DNA from 2 places in the Paraburkholderia sp. WS6 genome. Region 1 is predicted to be linked to the other one. Evidence: riboswitches for the same ligand, from Rfam matches in the RefSeq annotation. Region 1 holds a riboswitch; the other holds the start of a gene.
The links. Region 1 has a riboswitch for cobalamin ahead of cobW (cobalamin biosynthesis protein CobW). Riboswitches for the same ligand answer to the same signal wherever they lie in the genome.
Positions count from the first base shown of each region.

Region 2: linked by a shared signal. The riboswitch ahead of M0D64_RS27550 (TonB-dependent receptor) and the one ahead of cobW (cobalamin biosynthesis protein CobW) in region 1 are both predicted to bind cobalamin.

Region 1 is NZ_JALQCK010000017.1:5,893-13,217, reverse strand. Features, by position in the region: gene M0D64_RS20705 (DUF4136 domain-containing protein) at 5-601, shown strand; gene bluB (5,6-dimethylbenzimidazole synthase) at 624-1,283, opposite strand; gene M0D64_RS20695 (cobyrinate a,c-diamide synthase) at 1,267-2,565, opposite strand; gene cobO (cob(I)yrinic acid a,c-diamide adenosyltransferase) at 2,569-3,171, opposite strand; gene M0D64_RS20685 (cobalamin biosynthesis protein) at 3,168-3,662, opposite strand; partial or broken gene cobA (uroporphyrinogen-III C-methyltransferase) at 3,702-4,418, opposite strand; cobalamin riboswitch at 4,642-4,870, opposite strand; cobalamin riboswitch at 4,950-5,223, shown strand; gene cobW (cobalamin biosynthesis protein CobW) at 5,407-6,507, shown strand; gene cobN (cobaltochelatase subunit CobN) at 6,514-7,325, shown strand, end outside.
Region 2 is NZ_JALQCK010000026.1:87,038-94,362, forward strand. Features, by position in the region: gene lgt (prolipoprotein diacylglyceryl transferase) at 1-127, shown strand, start outside; gene M0D64_RS27525 (SIMPL domain-containing protein) at 228-959, opposite strand; gene M0D64_RS27530 (EVE domain-containing protein) at 1,156-1,614, opposite strand; RNA gene ssrS (6S RNA) at 1,706-1,887, opposite strand; gene M0D64_RS27540 (cell division protein ZapA) at 1,981-2,292, opposite strand; gene M0D64_RS27545 (hypothetical protein) at 2,289-2,645, opposite strand; cobalamin riboswitch at 2,853-3,110, shown strand; gene M0D64_RS27550 (TonB-dependent receptor) at 3,201-5,099, shown strand; gene M0D64_RS27555 (iron ABC transporter permease) at 5,127-6,182, shown strand; gene M0D64_RS27560 (ABC transporter ATP-binding protein) at 6,179-7,018, shown strand; gene cobT (nicotinate-nucleotide--dimethylbenzimidazole phosphoribosyltransferase) at 7,056-7,325, shown strand, end outside.

The DNA of each region.
Region 1 (7,325 bases):
GCCGGTGAAAGCGATATTGATCTGTGCTGTGCTGGCCGCGGCGAGTCTGACTGGATGCGCCGGTTTGAACGCCGACGTGCACACGGCGAATCCCTCGGCCGTGCTACAGGGCGAGCGCACCTATACGATTGCGCGCATGCCGTCGCAGGATGCCAGCGCGGATCATCCGCAATTTGAAACGATGCTGCGCGATGAGCTGGCGAAGAACGGCTTCACCGATTCGGCGGGCAAGTCCGCGCACTATTTGCTGTCGATTGCGTATGACACGCGGCCGGCCGCAATCGGCGTGGGCGCGAAGGACTGCACGCCAGGCGTGTGCGAACGCTCGCCCGAACCGCCGTTTTCGCTATTCGGCGGACGCGCTTATCAGCACGCGCTGACACTGCGGTTTTTCGAGCAGTCGAGCGGACAGGAAGTCTACAAGGTGAGTGCGGCCAGCAGCGATCGAGATGCCGACCCGCTGCATGCGATGCCTGTGCTCGTGAAAAGCGCGCTGGCAAAATTTCCGTTCGATGCGCCGCCTGACTGGCGCGTGAAACTGCGGGCCGATCAGGCGGGCGGCGTGCCGGATGTGGTTTCGGTCAAGCCTCTTCAGCCGTAGCAGTCAGAGGTCTGCGCCCGCGTTATTCCGGCGCTTTGTCGTCTGCCGGCCAGCGATTTTCGAACACGCAATCGGCGAGCGGCATGCGGCTCGCCCAGCGTTCGGTTTCCAGCATCGGCTCGCTGTAGAACTGATCGACGTGGCCGAGACACAGGATCGCCACCGGCCGTGCGCCCTCGGGCATATGCAGCAGCGTACGCACCGTGTCGACGTCGAATAGCGACACCCAGCCCATTCCCAGACCTTCCGCCCGTGCGGCCAGCCACATGTTCTGGATCGCGCACGCCACGGAAGCCAGGTCCATTTCCGGCAAGGTGCGGCGTCCGAAGATGTGACGCTCGCGGCCGTCCATCAGCGCCATCACCAGCAGTTCGCCGCATTCCAGCATGCCTTCCACTTTCAGCTTCATGAACTCTTCGCGACGCTTGCCGAGTGCGTCGGCGGTGGCGAGGCGTTCGCTTTCGACGCTCGCGTGCAGCGCCGTGCGCAAAGCCGGGTCGGTAATGCGCGCGATGCGCCATGGCTGCATGAAGCCGACGCTCGGCGCATGATGCGCCGCATCGAGCAGGCGTTGCAGCACGGCAGGGTCAACCGGGTCGCGCACGAAATGGCGCATGTCGCGCCGCTCGTAAATCGCGCGGTAGACGGCTTCGCGTTCGGAATCGTTAAAAGGCTTCGCCATGGAACAGGGCGGCCGTGAAGGCCGGGTTGGAGGGCCAATAAGCATGCATATAGGTTGCCACGATCGAGCCGGCGCGGAATACGGCCTCGCCGGGGGCATCGTTATTTGGCCGGGTGGCTGAACGCAGCGGCGTGAGCGGCGTCGTCAGCTTTGAGTAGTGAAATGTGTGGCCGGTCATTGAACCGTGCAGGCTGTCGATCTGTTGCATGCCGAGCGCGGTGAAGCGCGTTTGCATTGTTGCATGGCCGGGCAGCAGGCCGAGCATCGGCGTTGTGGTGCCGTCCGTGTCGGTCAACTGTTCAAGCAGGTAGAGCATACCGCCGCATTCGGCGACGACCGGTTTGCCTGCTGCAGCATGCGCGAGAATCGTTGCGGCACTGCGCAGATTGCGGGCGAGCAATTCCGCATGCAGTTCGGGATAGCCGCCTGGCAGGTACAGGGCGTCGGCATGCTCCGGCAGCGCTTCATCGGCGAGCGGTGAGAAATAATCGATGTGCGCGCCGAGTGTCGCCAACAGCGTGACGTTGGCTGGATAGATGAACGAGAACGCGGCATCGCGCGCAATGGCGATGCGCTTGCCTTCCAGAAGGCGCGGCGGTGCTTCTTCTATAGGCGTGCCGAATTCGACCGGCGGCGGCAATTCGGCCAGCGCGGTTTGCGCGAGTGCATCGGCGGCGCGATCCAGACGTGTGTCAAGATCGTCGATCTCCGCCGCCTGATGCAAGCCGAGATGGCGGTCGGGCAGCTCGATCTCGTCGTTGCCGCTGATGTGCCCGCACCAGCGCAGGTCCGGCGGCAAAGCCTCTTCAAGCATTTGCGCGTGCCTTGGCGAACCGACGCGATTGGCGAGCACGCCGTAAAACGGTACCTCCGGCCTGAATTGCGCAAGGCCGAAAGCGACCGCGCCGAAGGTCTGCGCCATGGCTTTCGCCGAAATCACCGCGAGTACCGGCACGCCGAACGTGGTTGCCAGATCGGCGCTGCTCGGTGTGCCGTCGAACAGACCCATCACGCCTTCGATCAGAATCAGATCCGCTTCGGCGGCCGCCTGCGCGAGCAGATTGCGACAGGCCGACTCGCCCACCATCCACAGATCGAGCGACAGGACTGGCGCCCCGCTGGCACGCGCCAGGATCATCGGGTCGAGAAAGTCGGGGCCCGTTTTGAATACGCGCACGCGTCGCCCCTGCCGCCGATGGTAGCGAGCCAGACCCGCGGTAATCGTGGTCTTGCCTTGGCCCGACGCGGGCGCGCTAATGAACAGGGCGGGGCACGCGGACATCGCTCAGAACTCCACGCCGCGCTGCGCTTTCACGCCTTGCTCGCGATACGGGTGCTTGACGATGCGCATTTCGGTGACGAGGTCGGCGGCTTCGATCAGCGCGTCCGGCGCGTGACGGCCGGTCACCACCACGTGCAGCATCTCCGCACGCGCGTTCAGTACCGACAGTACTTCGTCGAGCGGCAGGTATTCGTACTTCAGCACCGTGTTCAGTTCGTCGAGGATCACCATCTGATAGTCGCCGCTTTCGATCATGCGGCGTGCTTCGTTCCACCCTTTGCGCGCGGTGGCGATGTCGGCGTCGCGATTCTGCGTGTTCCAGGTGTAGCCGTCGCCCATCGTGACGAAGTCGCAATTGGCGATTGCGCCGAGGAAGTCGCGCTCCGACGTATGCAGCGCACCCTTGATGAATTGCACGACGCCGAGGCGCATGCCGTGCCCAAGCACGCGCACGGCCATGCCGAACGCTGCGGTGGTTTTGCCTTTGCCGGTGCCGGTATTGACGATCAGCAGACCTTTTTCGACGGTGGCGCTGGCCTGCTTTTTCTCATGGCCCTCGCGCCGGCGTTCGGTCATGCGCTGATGGGATTCGGGATCGGTCTTCATGGAAGGTCCTGTTCTTGAGTGTCGTCGTTTGTCTGTTCGCAGGCGCGGCGGGCGGTGGTCGATGCTATCGCGACTGTGACGCCGGCATGTACGGTTTTGCGCACGAGTAGCCGTGCGTTGGGGGTATCGGCTGCAAACGAGGCAATTGGGGTAATTGAGCCAATTGAGGCATGGGCTGCACCAGATTCGGCCGCCGCAGCGAGCAAGGCGCACGGCTCACAGACGCCGTCTATGCCGAGATGCTCGCGTGCGGCCGCCGACGGATCGTCCACGGAGATCGCCGCAATTTGCTCGCGGCTGAACAGCTTCAGCGGCAGCGCATGACGTGCGCAGAATTCGAGTAAGCCGGCTTCCTGGGCTTTGACGTCGACCGAGGCGATCGTGCTGATTTCATCGAATGGATGCGAGCCGAGCGTGGCACGTACAGCCGTTTCGATTTCCTCGGCGGAGCTGTGCAAACGACAACCGATACCGACGGTTAGCGTTTTCATTGCGTGTCCTCGGGGTTCGCTGCCAACATTCACCGCATGCCGCGCCAACGCCAGCGACGCCACACCGCCGATCACCACGATCGCCGGCGAGCCGAGCCCGGCGCGCGAGACCGTATCCGCGAACTCGCCGAGCCGCGCGAGCGCATGCCGTTGCTCGGGGCGCGTAGCCGATTCGATCGCCGCGCACGGCGTATCGGCGCTCATCCCGGCCGCGAGCAACGCGTCGACGATTTCGTTCAGCCGCCGCATGCCCATGTAAATCACCAGCGTCATCCGCGTGGCGACGAGCGCGGCCCAGTCCGGCTCGCCGCTGCCGGCGCCGTGTCCGGTGACGAACACCACACCTTGCGCGTGATCGCGATGCGTCACAGGAATGCCGATTGCCGCGGGCGCCGCAATCCCGGCGGTGATGCCGTTGATCACGTCCACGCTAATGCCCGCGGCATGTAGCGCCTGCTGTTCTTCTCCGCCGCGGCCGAACACGAACGGATCACCACCTTTCAAACGGGCGACGCTGCGTCCCGCCTGCAGATGCTCGAGCATCTGCGCGACGATGCCGGCCTGCGGCGTCGACGGATGCCCGCCACGTTTGCCGACGTACACGACCAGCGCGTCGGCGCGCGCGAACTGCAGCACGTCGGGGTTCACCAGATCGTCGACCAGGACCACATCGGCTTGCGCCAACGCGCGCGTTGCCTTGAGCGTCATCAGTTCGACATCGCCGGGGCCGGCGCCGATCAGCCAGGCGCGGCTCATTGCGGCGTGCATGGCGTGCGCCATGTCGTGATAAACGGAAACGGATGAGGCTCGATGAGGCCGGAGGCGACGGAAATTGAGGTCATGCGGTGCTACGGATTACGCGCGACGAATAACGCTGCTCGCCGCGTTTCTCACAGGGAAACGCCAACGGCCGCGCCACGTCGTGCTTCAGCGCCTTCACATCCGTCCCTCGCGGATTCCGGCGGCCGGCAGCGTGACGTTCGCTGCCTCCGCGTCTGGCCGGTATCCGGGCTGGCGGCCTCATGCGTTTTGCCTTCCCGTCCGGATTCGTCGGACAGTGGCATCAAAAACGCATGCGCGATGCGAAAGCACCGCAGGTCGCTTACCGTTGCGGGGACAGCACAGGTTGAGCGCAGCGAGCGCGGCCTGTTTCCCGTTTAACTGCACATGCGAACGCATATGCGGGCACCAAACGCGCGCATACGATAGCACACGGCGGGCCGCGCCGGCACTGTGGAAAGGCCTTGCCGCAGCCCGCGTTTCCTTGACGGCACGGGGCGCTCGGCCTACACTCGCACGCACTTTGGTGCTCGCGTGCGCGCTCGTGCGCATGCAGTTAAACGGGAAACAGGGTGCCCACCTGCAATGGACCGGGTCAACCTGTGCTGCCCCCGCAACGGTAAGCGAAAAGCGGTGCGTTCAAGAGCGCCGCGGAGCCGGCTTCGATGTCCACGCGCAAGGCCGCGTCGGCATATAACCACTGGGCGAGAAACCACTCGTCCGGGAAGGGGAAGCGGCGCTTTCGTCAGCCCGGATACCGGCCAGACTACGAAGAACGACCATCGCGGGGATGCGGTGGCGCGTTCATGACCTCATTCTCGTTTTCTGTTTTTCGGTTGCCTCGGCAACGCCGTTGTTCGTCCCCGTGTCTGGTTAATGTCGTGGTTTGGGGCATGTGCCCCGTTTGCCCAACCTGTACACAATGCCCCGGCGTGCACGAGCAACTCCTACGGATAGACCTCAGATGCAAACTCAAATGCGCAAGATCCCCGTCACCATCGTCACGGGCTTTCTCGGCAGCGGCAAGACCACGCTGCTGCGGCACATTCTTCAGCATGCGGGCGGCAAGCGCATCGCGGTGATCGTCAACGAGTTCGGCGAACTCGGCATCGACGGGGAAATCCTCAAGGGTTGCGGCATCGGTTGTGATGAAAACGGTGTTGAGGCTGAAGGGCAACTGTATGAACTCGCGAACGGCTGCCTGTGCTGCACCGTGCAGGAAGAGTTTTTCCCGGTGATGGAAAAGCTGGTGGAGCGCCGCGAGCAGATCGATCATGTATTGATCGAGACGTCCGGCCTCGCATTGCCGAAGCCGCTGGTCCAGGCGTTCAACTGGCCGCAGATCAAGAATAGCTTTACCGTCGACGCGGTCGTCACCGTGGTTGACGGCCCGGCGGCGGCGAGCGGCCAGTTCGCCGACAACCCGGTCGCCGTGGATGCGCAACGCAAGGCCGATCCGAATCTCGATCACGAATCGCCGTTGCACGAATTGTTCGAAGACCAATTGTCGGCGGCCGATCTGGTGATTCTGAACAAAACGGATCTGCTCGACGACGCGCAGCAGGCTTCTGTCGAGGCCATCATCCGCGAAGAAATTCCGCCGCAAGTGAAGATCGTGCGCGCGCAGATGGGTCAACTCGACCTGCATACGCTGCTGGGCCTCGAAGCGGCGTCGGAAGAAACGATCCATCTGCGCCACGACCATCACGGTTCGGCCGAAGACGCCGATCACCACCACGACGAGTTCGATTCGGTGGTGGTGCACGCGAATGTTTCGTCGCGCGACGCCGTGATCGCCGCGTTGCAAGGGCTCGTCGAAACGAACACGATTTACCGCGTCAAGGGTTTCGCAGCCTTGCCGGGCGCGGCGATGCGACTGGTGATCCAGGGCGTGGGCCGTCGTTTCGATAGTTACTTCGACCGGCGCTGGCAAGCGGGTGAAACCTGCGAAGGGCAGCAAAGCCGCTTTGTGCTGATCGGCGAAGACCTTGACCAGGCAGCGTTGCAAAAGGCATTCGACGCCGCGTTGGGCGCTGTGGCGAGCGCCCAGCCGCAACAGGCGTAATCGCTCATGCATCTGCTGCGCACTACGCCGGGCGGTTTTGTCGACGATACACAGGGCGTGATCCGGATCGATCAACGGCCCGCCGATATCGTGGTGCTCAGCTCCGCGGATACCACGCTGTCGTTGCTCGCGAGCGTGTTTCCTCGTCTGGGCGCGGGTTTTCCGAGCGTGCGGCTTGCGAACGTCACGTATTTGCGGCAACCGGCTTCGGTCGATTTCTATGTCGAAGACGTGTTGCAGCATGCGCGTGTCGTGGTGGTCGATCATCTCGGCGGCGAGGCGTACTGGCCGTATGGCATCGAACAGGTGGTCGCTCTCGCCGAGCGCAAGCAGCAGACGCTCGCGATGTTCTCCGGCGATCTGCAGGAAGACCCGAATCTGCTCGCGCGCAGCACCGCCGACGCCGATCTGTGTCATCAGCTTTGGCGCTATCTGCGTGAAGGCGGCCCGCAGAATGCCGAGGCGTTCCTGCGCTTTCTCGCGTACCGCGCGCTTGGCTGGGGGCGCGAGCCTGCGCTGCCGCGCGCGTTGCCTGCCGCGACGCTCTACCATCCCGAACGCGACACGCCGACCATTGCCGACTGGCAAGCGCGCTGGCGGGAGGGCGCGCCGGTCGCCGCGATTCTGTTCTACAAGGCGCATCTGCAAGCGGCCAACACGGCCGTGTTCGACGCCCTGATCGATGCGCTCGAAGCACAAGGACTGAATCCGCTGCCGATCGCGATTACCTCGCTTAAAGATGCGATGAGCCGCGACGTCGTACAGCAGTTGTGCGCGCAACATGATGTCGCGCTGGTGCTGAATACAACCGCATTCGC
Region 2 (7,325 bases), on a different contig from region 1:
TTTGGCAATGGGTCTCTCGATGGGCCAATGGCTCTCGCTGCCAATGATCCTCGTGGGCATCGGGATACTGGTGTGGTCCTATCGCCGTGCGCGGCGTGAACCGGCGCAGACGGTCGGCGCGAATTGAGCGCTACGTTTTATCGTAGTGAGCTGAGTAGCCAATGAAAAAAAGCCACGGCATGCCGTGGCTTTTTTCTCTACAGCAGGACGTCTGCCGTAAAAACGCGTTACTTCATCTGCACCGAGCCCGACACATTGACCGTTACCGTCGACGTGCCGCCTTCGATCGGCACCGGCGCGGATGCCTTAGCATCGGCACCCATTGCACGTGCGCTCATCATCATCATCGGACGGGGCATGACGCCGTTGTGGCCGACGTTGACTTCACGAATCGAATAGCCGTTGTAGCCGAACGCCTGCGCCGAAGAAGCGGCTTGCTCACGGAACGACTTGATGGCTTCACCGGTGAGCTTCTGCTCCGCGGCACGCTGCGCTTCAGGCGACAGCGAGAACTGCACGTTGCCGACCTGCATGATCGATGCCATCTGGCCTGCGAGTTTCGACGCCGCGGCGAAGTCGTGCGACTCGAGCACAACTTCAGTACGGCCGCGCCATGCGGAAATACGGCCGTCACGATCGGTGGACGGGTAGATAGAGAAGGAGCCGGTGCGAGCTGTTACGCCGTTCACGCCCTTGGCTTTTTGCAGCGCTGCGTCGGCGCGCTGGTTCAGCGTGGAGGTGAGCGCGGACGGATCGCTCGCTTCCTGCTCGTAGAACAGCGTGATATCGACGACGTCTTGCGGCACTTCCGAGCTTGCTTGCGCATTCAGCGACAGCACGCCGACGGGCTGATACTGCGTCACGCCTTGCGCGCGGGCCATGGCCGGCGTCAGTGCGAACGCGGCAGGGGCGGCGCATACGAGAGCGAGAGCGAGTGCACGTGCGGTGTTTTTCGTCATTCTTGGACTCCTTGCTTGAACAGGTTGTGCACGATTGGAGCGAACGCCATGCGATGGCACAACGTTTGCGAGTCCGTTAGGCGCTTGTAACCTGAGCTTGGTTCCCTAATTTGACGTTTGCTCAACGTTTGCTTTCATCCGCGCACAGACTTGCGCGTGAAACAAGCCGCAACGGGTCACATGTGCGTATGCAACGTTAAACAAGACGTTTGGTGATGAAGCGCCATTCAGCTTCGGTCACCGGTGTGATCGACAGGCGGTTGCCTTTGACGAGCACACGCATGTCCTTCAATTCCTCATGCTCGCGCAGCGCGGCAAGCGGAATCAACGGGATCTTCTTCTTGAACACCACATCGACGAGTAGCCAGCGCGGCGTTTCCTGCGACGACTTCGGGTCGTAGTAGGGGCTCTTCTTATCGAATTGAGTGGGGTCCGGATACGCGGTGGACGATACCTCCGCGAGCCCCGCAATACCTGGCTCCGGACAACTCGAGTGATAGAACAGCACACCGTCGCCGACCTGCATCGTGTCGCGCATGAAGTTGCGCGCCTGATAGTTGCGCACGCCAGTCCACGGCAACGTATGGTGCGGTGCCTGGGCAAGATGGTCGATGCTTGCTTCGTCCGGTTCGGACTTCATTAGCCAGTAGCGCATGAATCGAATTGAACGTTAAAGGTTTGATACAGCAAGAAAAATCGAGGCCCAAAGAAAAACGGCACCGAACCGAAGTCCGATGCCGTTTGAATAGGTCCCCGCCTTAGCCGCTAGGCCGGCATCCTGAACCGGGGGTTCAGAATTGGTCGCAGTTAGCAGCACTTCGGGTACATCAGACAGAGTGACGCGCACACCCGTGCTACAAATTTCCACAACCGTGCACATGGCATTGGTTCAAGGAATATATGACCTTGGCGAACCAGGCAGGGAAGTCAAACCGATTGAATTCAAAACGTTTGCATGAATCTTTGCTCATGCACCTCGTTTGAATCCGCAGCCGATCTCAGGACCGGCTACAAGATACTTTTACATGCTGTACTGCTGAATCACAGTACCCAGTTGCTCGTTCATCTGGTGCATTGTACGCCGGATTTCTTCAGCGGGAAATGCTTCTCCGTGCCGCACGCTGCTTTGCAGCTTAAGCAGTTCCGATGCCAGCGACAGCGCGGCCATGACGGCAATGCGATCCGTGCCGCGCACGTTGCTGCTATTGCGGATCTTCGACATCTCGGCGTCGACGCGTGCAACCGCTTCAAGCAGCGCGCCTTCAGTTTCCGGCGAGCAGGCGAGACGATAGGGCACGCCGAGAATCGATACTTCGATCTGCTTGGTGGTCATGCATTTTCTCCATGGCGGGTGACGTCGCTCTCCGCTTCTTCCTCATGCGGCGCGGCCTCGAGCAGATCGAGCTGATTGTCCGGCTCGCTGTGCGCGCGGGCCCGCGGCAGTTTTTCGAGGATCGCATTGAGGCGCACCTGTGCATCGTCGATCTTTGCCGACAGCGCGTCGCGTTCCGCCTGCAGTGCATCGCGCTCCTCGCGCATCAGCGCGAGTTCCGTGCGCGTGGCCTCTGCTTCGGCGCGCGTTTGGGCGAGCTGATCTTCGAGCGCGAGCCGCGCTTCATTGTGGCGTTGGCTGATCGTGATCAGCTTGCCGATATTCTGTGAAAGTGTTTCGAGTTCGGTGAGCATCTGCTGCGTCCTCTAAAGACATCGCATTTTAGCGCGGAATGTCGCACGTTCCGACAATTGTCTCGTTTCGAGACGTAACAACATCGCTTTGTGCAGGCTTTTGTCGACCATATGATGAAAAACAACTCATGCATCGGACAATAACCTGCACTTAACAGAACAGTTTGCGCACGGATTAACCATTCTTGACGGACCTGAAGGCCGCTCCTAAACTGGCCGCACTTTGGTGCTCGCGCACGCTTTTCCACAGTGTGCGCAGTTAAACGGGAAGCAGGGCGCGCGCCTCGTCTGAACGCGCTAACCTGCGCTGCCCCCGCAACGGTAAGCGACCGCATTCGTCATGCAGGTCGATCCTGATCGCGTGTTTGAAGCTGAACACGCGAGTGTGCCACTGCGCGTCACGCGTGGGAAGGCGGGATCGATGTGTCGCCAGCCCGGATACCGGCCAGAGGGAGAGGTTCGTTCCCGCGCAAACGTAAAACAACGCGGGCGCCTCGTTACGCATCGGCCCGCGGGGAAGCGGGCCGCGCACGCTATCCACAGGAATGTCATCCCATGCTGTCCCCCATCGCTCGCGCGGCGTTGCTCGCTGTTGCGAGCCTGCCGCTCGTCGTGCATGCTCAAGCTGCTGCTTCTTCTTCGTCGCCCTCTTCTTCTTCTTCTGCCGATACGGGGGCGACCGGTTCGTCACCCGCGGTGTTGTCGCCCGTTGTCGTGACCGCGGAGCGCGGGCCGCAACCGCTCGCCGATGCGATCCCACAGACCACGCTGTTCGATCAGCAGGATATCGCCGATACGACCGCGACCGATTTGCCCGGTCTGCTGCAACTCGCGCCCGGCGCGCAAATTTCGCGCACCGGTGGCCCGGGCTCCACGACGAGTCTGTTTCTGCGCGGCGCGTCGTCGACGCAATCGCTTTTGCTGATCGACGGCGTACGGGTCGACTCCGTGAGCCTGGGCGCGCCGCAACTCGCGCAGATTCCGCTCGACCAGATCGATCACGTCGAAGTGGTGAATGGCAACGTGTCCGCGCTTTACGGCTCCGGCGCAATTGGCGGCGTGGTGCAGGTGTTCACCAAAGACGGCGGCGACCATCCGCCGCGTTTCAATTTTTCGGTGGGCTATGGCAGCTATCACACGCAGACGCAGCAAGCCGGTGTGAACGGCGGGCTGGATAAAGACGGCAACACCACCTTCAGCATTTCGCTCGCGCGCTCGAAAGATGACGGTTTTTCGTCGCTCAATCCGTCACAGGCACCCAACGCGAATCCGAACGCGAACGGCTATCTGAACGAAAGCATCTCGGCTTCGCTGCGTCACAAGTTCAGCGACAAGTGGGACGCGGGCGTCACCTATTTCCAGTCGAACGGCAATAACAGCTACGACAACGCGTACGGTGTGCCGACCGATCTGAACAACCTCTACAGCAAAGTGCGCCAGGTGTCGGTGTTCGCGAACGGCAAACTGACCGACTGGTGGACCACGCACTTCATCGTTTCCGAAGGCGACGACCGCAGCGTGGCGAATACCAACGGCATCTACAACGGTCGCTTCGATAGCGACAATCGCCAGTACACGTGGCAGAACGATTTCGCGCTCGCCGCGCAGCAAAAACTGCAGGTCGGCTATGAGCATCTGGATCAGAGTCTCGACTCGGATACGTTCGCCGCTCCCGACCGGCATGTCGATTCGGGCTTTGTCGGCTACACGGGGCGCTTTGGGCGCAATCAGATTCAGGCCAACGTGCGGCGCGATCAGTATTCCGATTTCGGCGGGGCGAACAGTTACTATCTCGGCTACGGCTTTGACATCACTGAGCATTGGAAGGCGACTGCAAGCTATTCGGATTCGTTCCGCGCGCCGAGCTTCGACGATCTGTACTATCCGATCAGCGGCAATCCGTCGATCAAGCCGGAGCGCAGCCATTCGATCGAAGCAGCGTTGCAGTACGCGTCGAACGCGCTTGGCGTGATGCGTCTTAGCGTGTTCCAGACGCGTTATTCGAATCTGATCGACTACGAGCAGGTTACGCCCGGCATCTATCTGGCCGAGAACGTCGGCCATGCGAAGGTGCAGGGGCTTGAGGGATCGTGGAGCGGCCATGTGGGCAAGACGGACGTGCGCGCGTCGGTAACGCTGCAGAATGCCGTCGACCTCGATAGCGATACCGATCTCGTGCGGCGTGCAAGGCGCTTCGCGTCGCTGGCGGTAAATCGCAGCATTGCCGGGTGGCGTGTCGGCGGCGAGTGGATCGTCAGCGGCGCCCGTGAAGATAGCAGCGGCATGCTGGGCGGCTACGGTGTGGTGAATCTGTCGGCGCGCTACAACATCACGAAGGCGTGGTATGTCGCCGCGCAGATCCAGAACCTGTTGAACAAGGACTATGAAACGGCCTACTCATATAACTCGCCGCGACGCGGTGCGTATGTCACGGTCGGTTGGCAGCAGCAGTGACGAACGTATTTGCATGAGAACGCGCCGATGAACCGTAGCTCGAGCCCGATGTCCACGACCACGTTGCGCGTGATGAGCGCGAAGCGCGCGGCCGCGATCTGGCTCGTGCTCGCGGCAGTCGCGCTGGTTGTGCTGATGGCGTCGCTCGCGTTGGGCAGCGTGTCGCTCGCGCCAGCGCGCGTGTTGGCGGCGTTGCTGCCGTCGCACGCGTCGCATGTCGAGTCCGGCGATCTTGCCGGTGAGATCGTGCGCACGCTGCGTTTGCCGCGCGCGCTGGCCGGCTTCGCGTGCGGCGCGTTGCTTGCGCTGGCCGGTGCGCTGCTGCAAGTGCTGTTGCGCAACCCGTTGGCCGAACCCTACGTATTAGGCGTCTCCGGCGGCGCGGCGACATTCGCGCTGGTCGCGATGATCGCCGGTTGTGCGTGGTGGATCGTCGACGCCAGCGCGTTCGCCGGCGCCTTCGTGTCGATCCTGCTGGTGCTTGGCCTCGCACGCCGTGAGTTGTGGCGAGGCGAGCCGCAGGATACGTCGCCGCGTTTGCTGCTGACCGGCGCGGTGATCGCGGCCGGCTGGGGCGCCCTCATTACCCTGTTGCTCAACCTTGCGCCGGACAATCGGCTGCGCGGCATGCTGTTCTGGCTGACCGGCGATCTGAACGGCGGCGCGATGCCATGGACGGCGCTCGCCGCGCTCGTCATCGTGCTGGTGGCGATCGTACCCGCTGCGCCGCGCCTGAATGTGCTGCCGCGGGGCGACGCCGCCGCGCAGGCACTCGGCGTTGCTGTGATGCCGCTGCGCTTGCGCGTGTATCTGGTGGCGTCGCTGGCGGCCGCCGCGGCTGTGACCACGGCCGGTACGATCGGTTTTGTCGGGCTCGTCGTGCCGCATATGCTGCGGCTCGCGTTCGGCAACGATCAGCGCATGCTGCTGCCAGCAGCGGCGCTCGGTGGTGGTGTCGCGGTGATGGGCGCGGACCTGATTGCGCGTACTGTGATCGCACCGGCGCAATTGCCGGTCGGCGTGATCACGTCGATCGTCGGCGTGCCCGTGTTCCTGTGGATGCTGTTGCGCAGGCGCCGATGATGAACGCACACAACGCCCCGCATTCGGCGCTTAGCGCGCAACGCCTGACCTTGCGTGCGGGCATGCGCACCTTGCTCGACGCGTTCACGCATACATTCTACGCAGGCGAGATCTGGTGCGTCGCGGGCCCCAACGGCGCGGGCAAGACGACCTTGCTATCCACGCTCGCCGGTCTGGCGCAGCCGTCGGCGGGTCATGTCGAACTCGACGGCGTGCGTCTCGCCGACTGGCAGCCATTGCCGCTCGCGCAGCGTCGCGCGCTGATGCCGCAAAGCGCTGCGGACGCCTTTAGCGCGAGTGTGCTCGACATCGTGATGCTGAACCGTTTTCCGCATCTGACCGGCTGGGGTTGGGAGGGTGAGGCCGATCGTGCTGCCGCGCATGCCGCGCTGAACGTTTTGGGACTCGCCGCATTCGCCGCGCGCGACGTGCTGTCGCTTTCGGGTGGCGAACGTCAACGCGTTGCTCTCGCAGGAGTGTTGTGCCAGGAAGCGCCGTTATTGCTGCTCGACGAACCGCTCTCGCATCTGGATCTGCACCACCAGATCGACTGTCTCGAAGCGCTGACCGCCTGGACGCGCGAACCTCGGCGTACAGTGATGTTTTCGTGCCACGACCTGAACCTGGCGCGCCGCTTCGCGACGCATGCGCTGCTGCTCGACGGGAACGGCGGCGCGTATGCCGGACCGGTGCACGATGTGCTGACGCCCTCGCTGACGAGCCGTGCGTTCGGCTATCCGTTGATTCTGATTCGCGACGGCGAGCATGAGGCGCTTGTTCCCGCGCCGCGCTCGCGTCACGAATCGCCTGCGGCGCATGACACGCCGGCAGGCTAAGCGCTTTATAAAAACACTCTCTCTTTTAGAAACGTCTATGACTTCTTTGCCAGGTTTGCCGGAATTGACCGAAGTCGAACCGCTCGATCAAACGCTGCGTGCCGAACTGCAACACATCATCGATACCAAGACCAAGCCGCCCGGCAGTCTTGGGCGGCTGGAAACGCTCGCGCGCCAGATGGGGCTGATCCAGCGTACGACACACCCCACGGTCGAACGTCCGGCGATGATCGTGTTCGCCGGTGACCACGGCATTGCGCAGGAAGGCGTGAGTCCGTATCCGCAAGCGGTGACCGCGCAAATGGTC